Regions from separate parts of the Solibacillus sp. NPDC093137 genome, predicted to be linked through region 3. Evidence: predicted binding sites of a transcription regulator. Region 3 holds the regulator's gene; each other region holds the start of a gene.
The links. Region 3 encodes Rex, which represses fermentation and respiration genes when NADH is low (regulators of the CRP and FNR family bind a similar motif). Its sites were predicted from a motif close to TTGTGAAATATTTCACAA; they were not measured.

Region 1 (4,277 bases), on a different contig from region 3:
CAGCACCTTATATTCATCCTTTAATTGGTATGGCGAATATTTCACCATATGACTTCAATGAAGAATAGAACTAGTCATTTTCGTTCATGTTTGAATGGAAATGACTAGTTTTTTATTGCTTATGGAAAAGTACAATTCTGGACAAATTTATAAAATGCTGTGTTTATATTCAAAGGTAGAGGGAAAATGTTTTAATTATAATAAAAGTTTGAAACAAAACAGGGCATAATAAAATAATGATAACTTTTTGCGGAAAAATCAGAAATTTTGAAAGAAACTATTAATTAATATTAGTTTGCTGGATATGTTAGTATGAAAAAAAACTTATATGACATCCGAAGTTTGATGTCAAATATTACAAAATGAAAAGGTTTTCAAAACTAAAAGAAGAGGTGCACATACATGGATTTCGTATGGGGAATCATAGGTATTCTGGGAGTCGTAGCGATTGCCATAGGGTTATCTAATAACCGTAAAGCAATTCAATGGAGAATTATTATTTCAGGATTAGTTGTCCAGTTGATTTTTGCATTTATCGTATTAAAGTGGTCTTTCGGCCGCGAGAAGCTTATGCAACTTTCTGAAGGTGTTCAGAAGCTGATTGGTTATGCCAACGAAGGGATTAACTTCGTATTCGGCGGTTTAGCAAATCCGGATAATGTTGGATTTGTATTCGCGATGAGCGTTTTAACAATTATTATTTTCTTCTCATCTTTAATCTCTGTCCTTTATTACTTGGGAATTATGCAATTTGTCATTAAGATTATTGGTGGATTCTTATCAAAAGTATTAGGTACAACAAAAGCGGAATCAGTAAATGCTGCTGCCAATATTTTCGTTGGACAAACAGAAGCACCGCTTGTAATTCGTCCATTTTTAAATAAAATGACGAAATCGCAAATGTTCGCAGTTATGACAGGTGGACTTGCATCGGTTTCAGGTTCGGTATTAATCGGTTATTCGTTATTAGGTGTTCCACTTGAATACTTACTGGCGGCAAGTTTCATGGCTGCTCCAGCTGGACTTGTAATGGCGAAATTAATGATTCCTGAAACAGAAGAAGTAAATGAAGATGACTTTAAATTAGAGCGTAATTCTGAAGCGACAAATGTTATTGATGCAGCTGCAGTAGGTGCATCTGACGGATTGAAATTAGCAGTAAATGTTGGAGCAATGCTTTTAAGTTTCATCGCATTAATTGCCTTATTAAACGGTATTTTAGGTGGTATTACAGGATTATTCGGTTTTGAAAATGTAACACTTGAAGGTTTATTAGGTTATGTATTTGCTCCATTAGCATTTTTAATCGGTGTACCTTGGGACGAAGCAGTACGTGCAGGTTCATTTATCGGTCAAAAATTAATCTTAAATGAATTTGTTGCCTACTCTAACTTTGGACCGGTTATCGGCGAGCTTTCTGACAAAACAGCCATTATTATTTCGTTTGCACTTTGTGGTTTTGCAAACTTAAGCTCAATGGGTATTTTAATCGGTGGTTTAGGTGGTATGGCACCGGATAAACGTCCAATGATTGCAAAGCTTGCGATTAAAGCGGTTGCTGCAGGTACATTAGCATCATTACTATCAGCTGCAATTGCTGGTATGTTTATTTAAAATCTTTCAGTGTTCAAGAGACTGTGCTAAAAATATTTTAGCGCAGTCTTTTTTAATACGTAATTTCTGATGCGAGTTTTTCCAGTTCAGACCGATTCTTCAGTACATACCCGCGATTTTGTTTCGTTATATAGCCGGCTTCACTAAATTGTGCTAGGACAAATAACAGGTGGCGATACGATACACCTAAGTAATCACATACTTCTGTATGTTTTTCTTTATAGAATTGTTGATCCGATGATAGTAGAATGAATGAGGCTAATCGGTTTTCCAACGGATAGGCCTGGTTTTGTGTATATTTTGCTGTGGCTGTCGTTGCTTTGTGACTTAAAAAAATACAGAGCATTTTCAGAAACACAGGATCTGCCAATAATTTTTCCTTCACTTCCTGAATGGAAATCGCAAAACATACTGACTTTGATAAAGTTTGAATGCCTTTTGAATAGCGTTCGGCATTTAACAGTTCCATTTCGCCCATAAATGTTGGGGCTGTAATAAAATCGATAAGAGAAATTTTCCCGTTTTTATGGGTAATATATAATTTAGCTTTCCCTTCAACCATGTAATACAAATAGTCAGGGAAGGAATGCTCATGGAAAATAAATTCGCCTTTATCGAATTCATACACATGGATAAATGGAACAATATCAAAAGAAAAATATTGGGAAATCGGGTATTGTTCGATATATGAGAGACTTTCATCTATTGGTAACTTTCTCAAATTATAAAGCAACTCCTTCCAATTAAATATGAGATTTCTCACATTATTGTAGTATTTCTCATGTTAATATTCAACTTAATAAAAAAGAAAAAGGATGAAGACTATGAATAATCAGCGTTGGCTCGCGAAAAACTTCTTTATGTTCTTTATTACATGGGGTATTTTCCTGCCATACTGGACAGGTTGGCTTATTAATGATAAAGGGCTTACGGTTTCGGAAGCGAGCATTATAATGGGCTTTGGACTGGTTGCACGGGCCATCTCGACGATGTTTATTTTCCCGTTTGTTTCTAAAGTAATGAGCAACAAAAATGTGCTGATCTTTTTTACTGCAAGTTCATTAATTGTGACGCTGCTATACATACCGATCAATTCATTCGGCGGCTTATTTTTAATGACGTTACTGTTCAGTGCTTTTTACCCGGCTTTATTACCGGCTGTTGAGAGCAGTGCTTCCACATTAATGCAACATGGAACCATACATTATGGGAAAGCGCGTTCGTTAGGATCTTTCGGGTTTGTCGTCGCTGTATTAATCATCAGTATGATCAGCGGGATGTACGGGGAGCAAATGATCTTATGGATGATGATTTTAGGTTTAACGGCATTGCTCATCATTCAATTCATGCCTGCACCTCAAGTTTTAAGTATAGTGCCTGTAAAAGAGGATGGAAAAACGCTCTCAATGAAGGGTCTATTTGAAGTGAAAAGCTTTATCATCGTATTGTTTGTCGTCATTTTACTTCAGGGGGCACATGCATCGTACTATAACTATGGCTATATTTATTTACAGGATCTGAATGTCAATCCGTTTTATATCGGCATGATTTTAAATGTCGCAGTAATATTTGAAGTTCTTTATTTTTTCAAGGCCGATACAATTTTAACAAAATGGAAACCTTCTTCATTATTGCTTGTTGCGGCAATTGGCTCGAGCGTTCGTTGGATTTTAGTTTACGCATTTCCGAATATGCCGATGTTTATCATATCTCAGGCACTTCACGCTCTGTCATTTGCGATGGCGCATTATGCCTTTATCCGCTATATTTCAAAAGCTTTACCACAGGAGCAGATCCCAAATGCACAGGGGATTTATTCGGCACTTGCAATGAGTTTAAGTGCAGCGATTCTTACATTATTAGGTGGTGCACTTTATGAAATCGAGCCAGGTCTGGCGTTCTTAGGAATGATCATTTGTACAGTGCCTGCAATCCTTTTAATTTTACTGACGAAAAAACGTTTTAATTATTAAGGAATGCCGATTGACAGCACGGTGTCTATTTTTTATAATGAAGAGCATAATAAAATGAAAACGATGATGGAACAAGTACGTATGAATTTCGTGAGCAGAAAGAGATTTCCCGGCTGAAAAAATCTCCCCGAATAAATACTGAAAGCTACTCCAGAGTGCAGCTAATCACTGCCGTTTGCTTACGTTACAAGCACTTGAGATATAATGCATTGCGCATTATAAATTAGGGTGGTACCACGAAATAATAGTCTTCGTCCCTTTACCGGGATGAAGGCTTTTTTTGTTTTCTTCAGCGGATCATTGGGATTTCCGGTGAACAAAGCACTTATTTACGTGAAGGATGTAATTAATTCGTACCAAAATTCATCGACTTCAATAAAAATTAGGAGGAAAAAAATCATGACAACAAAAATTATGACAGGTTCTGAAATTCGTCGTCTTTATTTGAATTTCTTTAAAGAAAAAGGGCATCATATTGAACCATCGGCACCATTAGTTCCAATTAATGACCCATCACTTTTATGGATCAACTCAGGAGTGGCGACATTAAAACCGTATTTTGACGGACGTATCATTCCTGATAACCCGCGTATTACAAACGCACAAAAATCGATTCGTACAAACGATATCGAAAACGTAGGTAAAACAGCACGTCACCATACATTCTTTGAAATGTTAGGGAACTTCTCT
Region 2 (4,277 bases), on a different contig from region 3:
TCACACCTCTTTCTCGACATTTACTACCATTATAATAGTTTTTTGTTAAAATTTGTTGTTTTTTGCAGAAATAAAAAGACATACCCGAAAGAAAGTGACTTTCGGGTATGTCTATATTAATTAATATGCTAGGCCAAATAACGCTTTAATATGAGTCATATAGCGGATATTTGAAGCTTCTTTCATTAATGAAGCTGGTAAACCTACTAATTGAGTATTGTTTGCCCCAACTGTAGCAATACCGTCTTTGCGGCCTAAAGAACCTAACGTACCTGAGTTAGTAAATTTGAATTCTTTTAGGTCAGCACCTTTAATTTGTGCAAAAATATTGTAACCAGCAATTTCACCTTGCTGCCATGCTACTTGAGCAGTTGGCGCATAGGTTGGACGGTCACCTGGGTTTGGAATATGTGCTGAAGCATCACCAATAACAAATACTTCAGGATGTGAAGTAGATTGTAAGAAGTCATTGATTGTTGCTTTACCGCGATCTGCAGCTAAACCTGATTCTGCTACTAATGGAAGTGGAGCAACTCCACCTGTCCACACTAATGTGTTTGCAACGATTGGCTCACGGTCTTTTAATTGAATAACATTACCTTCAACGCCAGTAACAGGTGTTGATGTAATGAATTCTACACCGCGTTTAGATAATGACTGAGTTGCACGATCGATTAAGTTTTCTGGGAATACCGGTAAGATTTTTGGACCTGCTTCAACTAGTTTAATTTTAAGATCTTCAAATTTAACACCGTATTTCGCCGCAACTTTAGGGAAGTGGTCTACGATTTCACCAACAAGCTCAACGCCTGTTAAACCGCCACCGCCGATAACGATTGTCGCATCTGCTTCGTCTTTTGTTGTTGCATATGCTTTAATGCGTGCTTCGATATGCTCGCGAATTGCATTAGCTTCATCAACTGATTTTAATACGAAAGAGTTTTCCTCTAAACCTGGGATTCCGAAGAAACCAGTTTGGCTACCTAGAGCAACAACTAATGTATCGTATTGTAATGTTTTGCCGTTTGAAAGTACTACATTTTTGCTTTCAACGTTAAAGCTGTTTACTTTTGCGATTTCCAAGTTGATGTCATAACCTTTGAAAATCTTTTCAAGTGGCAATGCTACAGCACCTTCAGCAATTGTACCGCCAGCTAAACGGTGTAATTCAGTAATGATTTGATGTGTAGGGAATTGGTTTACAACTGTAATACGCGCTTCGTCTTTATTTAAATATTTACGAGCTGTTTGTGCTGCTAATACACCAGCAAATCCAGCACCTAAAATAACGATTTCTTTAGTTACCATATTAAAAATCCTCCAATAAAATTAGATTATACAAATTATTTCATTTGTTTACGTTCAGATGCTACTTGTAAAAATGCATTAGCAAAACGTAATGCCCCTTGAACTTGTGGGTCTTTTAACATTTTTAATAAGCCGAATACGCCTACTGTTTCATTGTTAACTTCAGCACGGTCTTTTGCTTCGATCGCTGTTTGTGCCAATGATTTTGCAGTACCAACGACTGGACTAGCCATTTCTGTTACAGCAGCAACTGTATCATTTTTTAATGTTTCGTCAGTTGCAACACTCGTCGCGAAATCATATGCTTTTGTTAATAATGTAGTCATCTCAGCCAATTTCGGTAAGTTATCTACTAAAGTAGTTAATGAAGCTTGTACCTCTGGCTTTAGTAACTGGTCTAATACATCTAATTGCTCTTGTGTAACAGCCATTTTTTCTACCTGCTGATTATTCATTTCTGACATAATAACTCTCCTTTGCCATCACTTAATATTATTTTTTTTTCGAAAATTTTATACCGATTGTAAAAACTTTCACATACCATTCAATAAGCAACGATAGCACAAAGATTCGTTTGTTACAATTAGAAAACGGAAATAAACGACCGAAAAACTTAATTCAAGAATATTCTGTTATATTATTATTTAAAAAAATTTTGTTTTTATGTATTTAGCGTATTTTTGTGTATTTTATAATAAAAATTTCCCTTCATTATTTTTAATATTGGAATTATTTAATAAGTTGTTTCTTATCATTATTAAAGGTTAATTAGGTATTTATATGATAGAAAACAAAAATTCTTTACTAGTAAAAGTGATTCGCCCCCTCCTCTATTTCCCACCATGTTATTTTTCTAAAAAAACTTACTCTCCAAACGGTTGATTTGACTCAATAGGAACCTCCACGTTGCTATGAAACGAAAAAGTGCGTACTTTTTTTAATTTTTAACTGGATCCATAATAAAAAAGCAACGAAATACTTATTCAATTGGAGGATCAATAAATGATTACTAGTTTACAGGATACAATCAAATTAAATAATGAGGTAAAAATGCCAGCAATGGGCCTTGGCGTCTTTCAGGTGGAAAACGACACAACAGTAGAAATTGTTAAAAATGCGATTGAGCTAGGTTACCGCAGCATTGATACAGCCGCTATTTACGGAAACGAAGCGGGTGTTGGCGAGGGCATTAAATTAGCACTGGCCTCTACCGGGTTAAATAGAGAGGACTTATTCATCACATCTAAAGTTTGGAATGCCGGATTAAATTATGAGGAAACTGTTTCAGCTTACGAAGAGAGCTTGGAAAAATTAGGGCTGGACTATTTGGATCTATATTTAATCCACTGGCCAGGTAAAAATAAATTTGCCGAGTCTTGGAGTGCTTTAGAGGATCTGTATATAAAAGGTAAAATCAGAGCAATCGGTGTTTGCAATTTCAATATTTCGCATTTGCAGGATTTAATGAAAAACGCTCGGGTAACACCAGTCATTAACCAAGTTGAGTTTCACCCGCGCTTACAACAACAATCATTACGTGCATTTTGCAAAGAGCACAATATTCAATTGGAAGCTTGGGCTCCATTAATGCAAGGCGGTCTACTCGAAGATCCGACGATTGCAAAGATTGCCGAAAAGTATGGAAAATCAAATTCACAAGTTATTTTACGTTGGGATATTCAAAATAGAGTTATCACGATTCCTAAATCCGTTCGTAAAGAGCGGATGGCGCAAAATGCCGACATTTTTGACTTTAGTCTTACTGATGAAGAAATGCAGATTATTAATGCGATGAATTTAGATAAACGGGTCGGTCCGGATCCGGTAGTTTTTGATTTCTAATTTGAATGGAAGATTTGAAGAGACGAAAAGCCTCAAGTTTTTTGAGGCTTTCATTATTTTCATTAGGATAGTTTTTGCTCAGCAATATCATCATCACGCTGCATAAGAAGAACTTCTTCACCATTCTCTTTTAATTTATCGATATGTTTCTCCCCCCACGTGCAAAGTAAGTTGAGCACCGGCTCCATCTCGTGTCCATATGGGGTTAAGGAATATTCCACTTTCGGCGGTACTTGGTTGTACACCTTACGATTAATTAAACCGCATTGCTCAAGTTCGCGTAATTGGGACGTCAGCATTTTCTGTGAAATGCCGGGAATTAACCGGCGAAATTCATTCGTCCGGATTTGACCATGGTGATTGAGGTGACATAGAATGACTGGTTTCCATTTACCCCCAATGACTTCGAGTGTTGCTTCGACACCAATATTATAAACTTTTTTCATTTTGAAACCCCCAGTATTATCAAAAGTAACTAAAAGTACTGTACATGCTTTTTTTGTATGTATGAATAATACTATACCCTATAAAATAAATCAAAGGAGTTATTTTAATATGTCTACATTAAAAACACCAAACGCCAGATTAACACTTCTTGCGTTAGCAATCAGTTCGTTTGGTATCGGTTCCACAGAATTTATTAGCGTTGGATTGCTCCCGCTTATCACAAATGAGTTTGGTATTACTTTAAGTACTGCAGGATTAACAGTATCAATCTATGCATTAGGCGTTACAATCGGAGCACCAATTTTAACCGTTTTAACATCCCGGCTTGACCGTAAAAAGGTGCTGCTGATCGTAATGGTACTTTTTATCGTCGGTAATTTATGGGTAGCGATAGCACCAACATTTACTTTACTGTTGATCGGACGCATTATTTCTGCTTTTGCCCATGGTGTATTTATGTCGATTGCGGCGGTTATAGCTGCTGACGTTGTGGCACCAAACAAACGGGCAAGTGCCATCGCTTTTATGTTTACAGGATTAACTTTGGCAACTGTCAGTGGAGTACCTTTAGGAACATTCATTGGCCAAGTAACGGATTGGCGGCTATCATTCATCTTCATCGTCGTTATTGGCATAATTGGGTTAATCAGCAATGCATTCCTTGTACCAAATAATTTAAC
Region 3 (4,277 bases):
CAATATTTCTTTACTGTCCAAGTCTAAATGGTTTGTCGGCTCATCAAGTACAAGGAAATTTGATTTTTGCATCATTAACTTAGCAAGTGCAAGTCGCGCCTTTTCTCCACCTGATAGGGAGTTTACTGTTTTTGATACATCATCTCCACTAAATAGGAAGCGACCTAAAATGTTGCGGATATCCTTTTCATTCAGTAATGGCCATTCATCCCAAAGCTCACTAAGTACAGATTTATTTGAATGAAGCTTCGCCTGCTCCTGATCATAATAGCCGATTTGAACATTCGTACCGTAACGGATATCCCCGGCCAGTGCCTCGATATCTTGAACGATTGTTTTCAATAAGGTAGATTTCCCCACACCGTTTGGACCGACAAGTGCAATACGATCTTCTCTAAAGACGCGCATCCCAATATTTTTGGAAATAGCCTTGTCCGTAAAACCGATTGTTAAATTATCCACCGACAGCACGTCATTTCCGCTTTGGCGCTCAATTGTAAAGCCGAAGTTGGCACTCTTTTCATCGCCATCAGGAGATTCCATCCAACTTGTCTTCTCCAGCACTTTACGACGCGACTGGGCCATCTTTGTAGTTGAAGCTCGGGCAAGGTTTTTTTGGATAAATGTTTCGAGTTTGGCCTTTTCATCCATCTGACGCTCAAACATTTTTAAATCACGTTCATAGTTTTTCGCCTTCTCATCTAAATAGGCACTATAGTTCCCTACATACTTCGACACTTTTGTACGAGACACTTCGTAAACAATCGACACGACCTGATCTAAGAAATAACGGTCATGCGAAACAATTAAAATCGCGCCATCATAACCTTTTAAATAGCCTTCCAGCCAGGAAAGTGTTTCAATATCCAGATGGTTGGTCGGCTCATCTAAAATAAGGAGGTCAGGCTTTGACAAAAGAAGCTTAGCCAGGGCTAGGCGTGTCCGTTGTCCGCCGGATAGAGAGCGAATCGGCTTTTGATAATCTTCAGGGAAAAATTGCATGCCATGTAAAACAGAGCGGGTATCGGCTTCATACTGGTAACCGCCTGCATCTTTAAAGTCATGCTGCAACTGATCATATTCCGCCATAATGCGTGCATACTGTTCGCTATCTTCATATATTGCAGGATCGGCCATTTGCTGTTCAAGTTGACGCAACGTTTTCTCCTGATTTTGCAGGTTTACGAAAATTGTCATCATTTCGTCCCAAATCGAAAGTTCAGAGTCAATGCCTGCATGCTGCTCTAAATAGCCGACTTGGATATCTTTTGGAATAATAATTTCACCAGAGTCATAGCTCATTTGTCCGGCAATTATTTTTAATAACGTGGACTTGCCGGCACCGTTTCGTCCTACTAATGCCACACGATCACGGTGCTGTACTTCTAATTTTACACCGCTTAATATTTCATCTGTAATAAAGGATTTATATAATTGATTTACTTGTAAGACAATCATGTTTACACCTCAGTTTCTCCTATTTAGTTTAATGGATGGGAACATTGTACGCAACGATGGATACTTTACTTGTCGCTCCTTGTTTAGTAAGATTAACTTGCTTCTGCACAAAGAGTGGAGTTCATGTTAAGCGTGTCATATCGCTTGGCGACAACTATGTGATTAAATCAAGTTGGTCATCCTCGACAGGTTATACGGGGCATTATTTGAAAAAGATTTCCAAATGTACATAGGAGGAGAATGTGTGAAACAAGAAGTAAAAATTCCACAAGCAACAACAAAAAGACTTCCTCTTTATTATCGATTTTTAAAAAACTTCGCAACTGAAGGTAAAAAGCGTATTTCTTCACAGGAATTAAGTGATGCGATGAAAATAGATTCGGCTACGATTCGACGTGACTTTTCTTATTTTGGAGCACTTGGTAAAAAGGGATATGGATATGATGTCCAGTATTTACTCGAATTTTTCCGTCAAACTCTGGACCAGGACGAGGTGATGAATGTTGCATTAATAGGGGTCGGGAATCTGGGAAATGGCTTACTAAAATATAACTTCCAAAAAAATCATAACACGCGTATCGTTGTTGCATTTGATACGAAGGCACCGATGGAAGGAACGACGATCAGTGATATTCCAGTATTCCATCCAGATCGTTTGGAGGAAATGTATGAGGAATTTGGCGCGGAGTTAGCAATATTAACGGTTTCATCCCGCTCAGCACAAATGATGACAGACCGACTCGTTAAAATAAATGCAAAAGGTATATTAAATTTCACACCAGTACGATTATCTGTTCCCGATACGATTAAAGTGATGAACATTGATCTATCGGTAGAACTACAGGCTCTTACGTATTTAGTGCGAAACTCAGGTAAGTAATAAAATGTTCATTACTATAAATAGCATATTCTAGTTAATTAATGTAAAATATACATAATAATAGAGGAGGTGGCTATAGTGATAGTACATCTAAACGCGATTACACCTGTGAGCCTGATTATCATTGGGCTGATTGCTTTGTTAATATTCGGACCCAAAAAATTGCCATCATTAGGTCGTGCGATGGGGACAACTTTACGTGAATTCCGTAGCGCTACTAAAGGCTTGACGGATGACGATGACGATTTCGATACAAAGAAAAAAGTGATTGAACATAAAGAGAACGAAAAAAACGAAGTAAAGTAAAATAAGGATGTCTTGCTATGAATTCAAGAGAATTAACCGTAGTTGAACATATGGAAGAGCTTAGAAAACGCCTATTTTTCGTAGCGATTTTCTTCGTGATGGCTCTTTTCATCGGTTTCTATACGGCGAAACCACTTATTCGATACATTCAACGCAGTGATCTAGCTGCCAGTTTTTCAATGAACGCATTTAGTCCGGCAGATCCTTTAACCGTTTATTTACAAGTTACATTTATTGTAGCTGCCGTTATTGTATCTCCATTATTGCTTTACCAGCTATGGGCGTTTATAACACCTGGTTTGCATGAGGCAGAACGTAAGGCAACATTGAAATATATTCCGTATGCTTTTGTACTGTGTATAGGGGGAATAGCCTTTGCTTATTTTGTGTTATTTCCATTTATAATGCGCTTTATGACGGATTTATCCAATGATTTGAACATTACGCAAACAATCGGTATTAATGAATTCTTCTCATTTCTAATTAAGTTAATTGTACCCTTTGCGGTGCTATTTCAATTGCCTGTTGTTACACTGTTTCTTTCTCGTCTCGGAATCATCAGCCCGAAGCTTATGGTGAAATTTCGAAAATATGCCTATTTTGTATTGATCGTAATTTCGGTATTGCTGGCACCGCCTGATTTAGTATCGAATATCATTATTGCGATTCCGCTATTTGTTTTATATGAACTGAGTATTGTCATTGCACGTCTCGGTTATCGAAAATATGAAGTGGCTGAAAAAGAACGCATATTAGCAGAAGAAGAACGTGAACGTGAACTGCAAGTAGAGGAGCTACTTGAAATGCAGCGTAGGCAAATGGAACAGATGAATAATAGTTAACGTAACGCTATCGAACGAGGTAGCGTTTTTTTATTTTCTATATATATGGGAATATAAAAAACCCGCTATTCTATATAGCGGGCAAAAGTTATATTTGAAACTTATCGGCATTCATTTGGATAAATGTGACGAAACCATTCAATAGAATATGGGCGATAATCGGTGTGAGAAGACGCTTTGTTTTATGGTATAAAAATGCGAAGATCATACCGCATATTGTATACAATAAAATGTGCGTAAAATCCATATGGATCGCAGCGAATACAATTGCACTAATTATGCTCGCAATCCAGAAATTATAGTTTTGAATAATCGATCCGAAAATAACACGGCGGAATACAAGCTCTTCCAAAATCGGTCCTAAAAAGACAGTAGCAAGGATCATAATCGGTGCTACCTTTGTGACCCCCATAATTGCTTCCGTATTTTCCGAGCCCATATCAATTCCAAGTGCGAGCTCGATGTAGGCGCCGATTGTCTGCCCTAAAAAGACTAGGAAGAAACCGATGATCCCCCAACCGATAGAAGCTCCTATTGATGCTTTTTCTCCTTTAAACACTTCCCAGAATTGCTTATTGCGGGAGATTAATATAAAACTCACAATAAAGGCAACCGCAAATGATACAGTTGACCACCAAGCAGATAATTTTATAAGTTTATCCTGCTCAGATATACCAGAAAATAATTGTAAAAGGGAATCTTTTAAGCCGGGAATGAATATAAGTAATAAGACTGATAACTGACAGATGATATAAGTTAGTAACACATAAAATGCGGTCTTCTGCGTTTTG

Region 1: the regulator Rex is predicted to act here: its motif matches at 2,362-2,379, upstream of yeiL (transcriptional regulator YeiL).
Region 2: the regulator Rex is predicted to act here: its motif matches at 1,830-1,847, upstream of ACQKN3_RS04275 (DUF1641 domain-containing protein).

What each region holds. Positions count from the first base shown of each region.
Region 1 covers NZ_JBNNVH010000001.1:334,789-339,065, forward strand. Annotated here, with positions in the region: gene recD2 (SF1B family DNA helicase RecD2) at 1-68, shown strand, start outside; gene ACQKN3_RS01595 (NupC/NupG family nucleoside CNT transporter) at 403-1,614, shown strand; gene yeiL (transcriptional regulator YeiL) at 1,667-2,335, opposite strand; gene ACQKN3_RS01605 (MFS transporter) at 2,439-3,587, shown strand; T-box leader at 3,642-3,849, shown strand; gene alaS (alanine--tRNA ligase) at 3,987-4,277, shown strand, end outside.
Region 2 covers NZ_JBNNVH010000001.1:822,191-826,467, reverse strand. Annotated here, with positions in the region: gene ACQKN3_RS04280 (NAD(P)/FAD-dependent oxidoreductase) at 121-1,308, opposite strand; gene ACQKN3_RS04275 (DUF1641 domain-containing protein) at 1,344-1,772, opposite strand; gene ACQKN3_RS04270 (aldo/keto reductase) at 2,311-3,150, shown strand; gene ACQKN3_RS04265 (winged helix-turn-helix transcriptional regulator) at 3,213-3,596, opposite strand; gene ACQKN3_RS04260 (MFS transporter) at 3,706-4,277, shown strand, end outside.
Region 3 covers NZ_JBNNVH010000011.1:5,767-10,043, forward strand. Annotated here, with positions in the region: gene ACQKN3_RS19685 (ABC-F family ATP-binding cassette domain-containing protein) at 1-1,458, opposite strand, end outside; gene ACQKN3_RS19690 (redox-sensing transcriptional repressor Rex) at 1,703-2,338, shown strand; gene tatA (twin-arginine translocase TatA/TatE family subunit) at 2,417-2,644, shown strand; gene tatC (twin-arginine translocase subunit TatC) at 2,662-3,486, shown strand; gene ACQKN3_RS19705 (CPBP family intramembrane glutamic endopeptidase) at 3,575-4,277, opposite strand, start outside.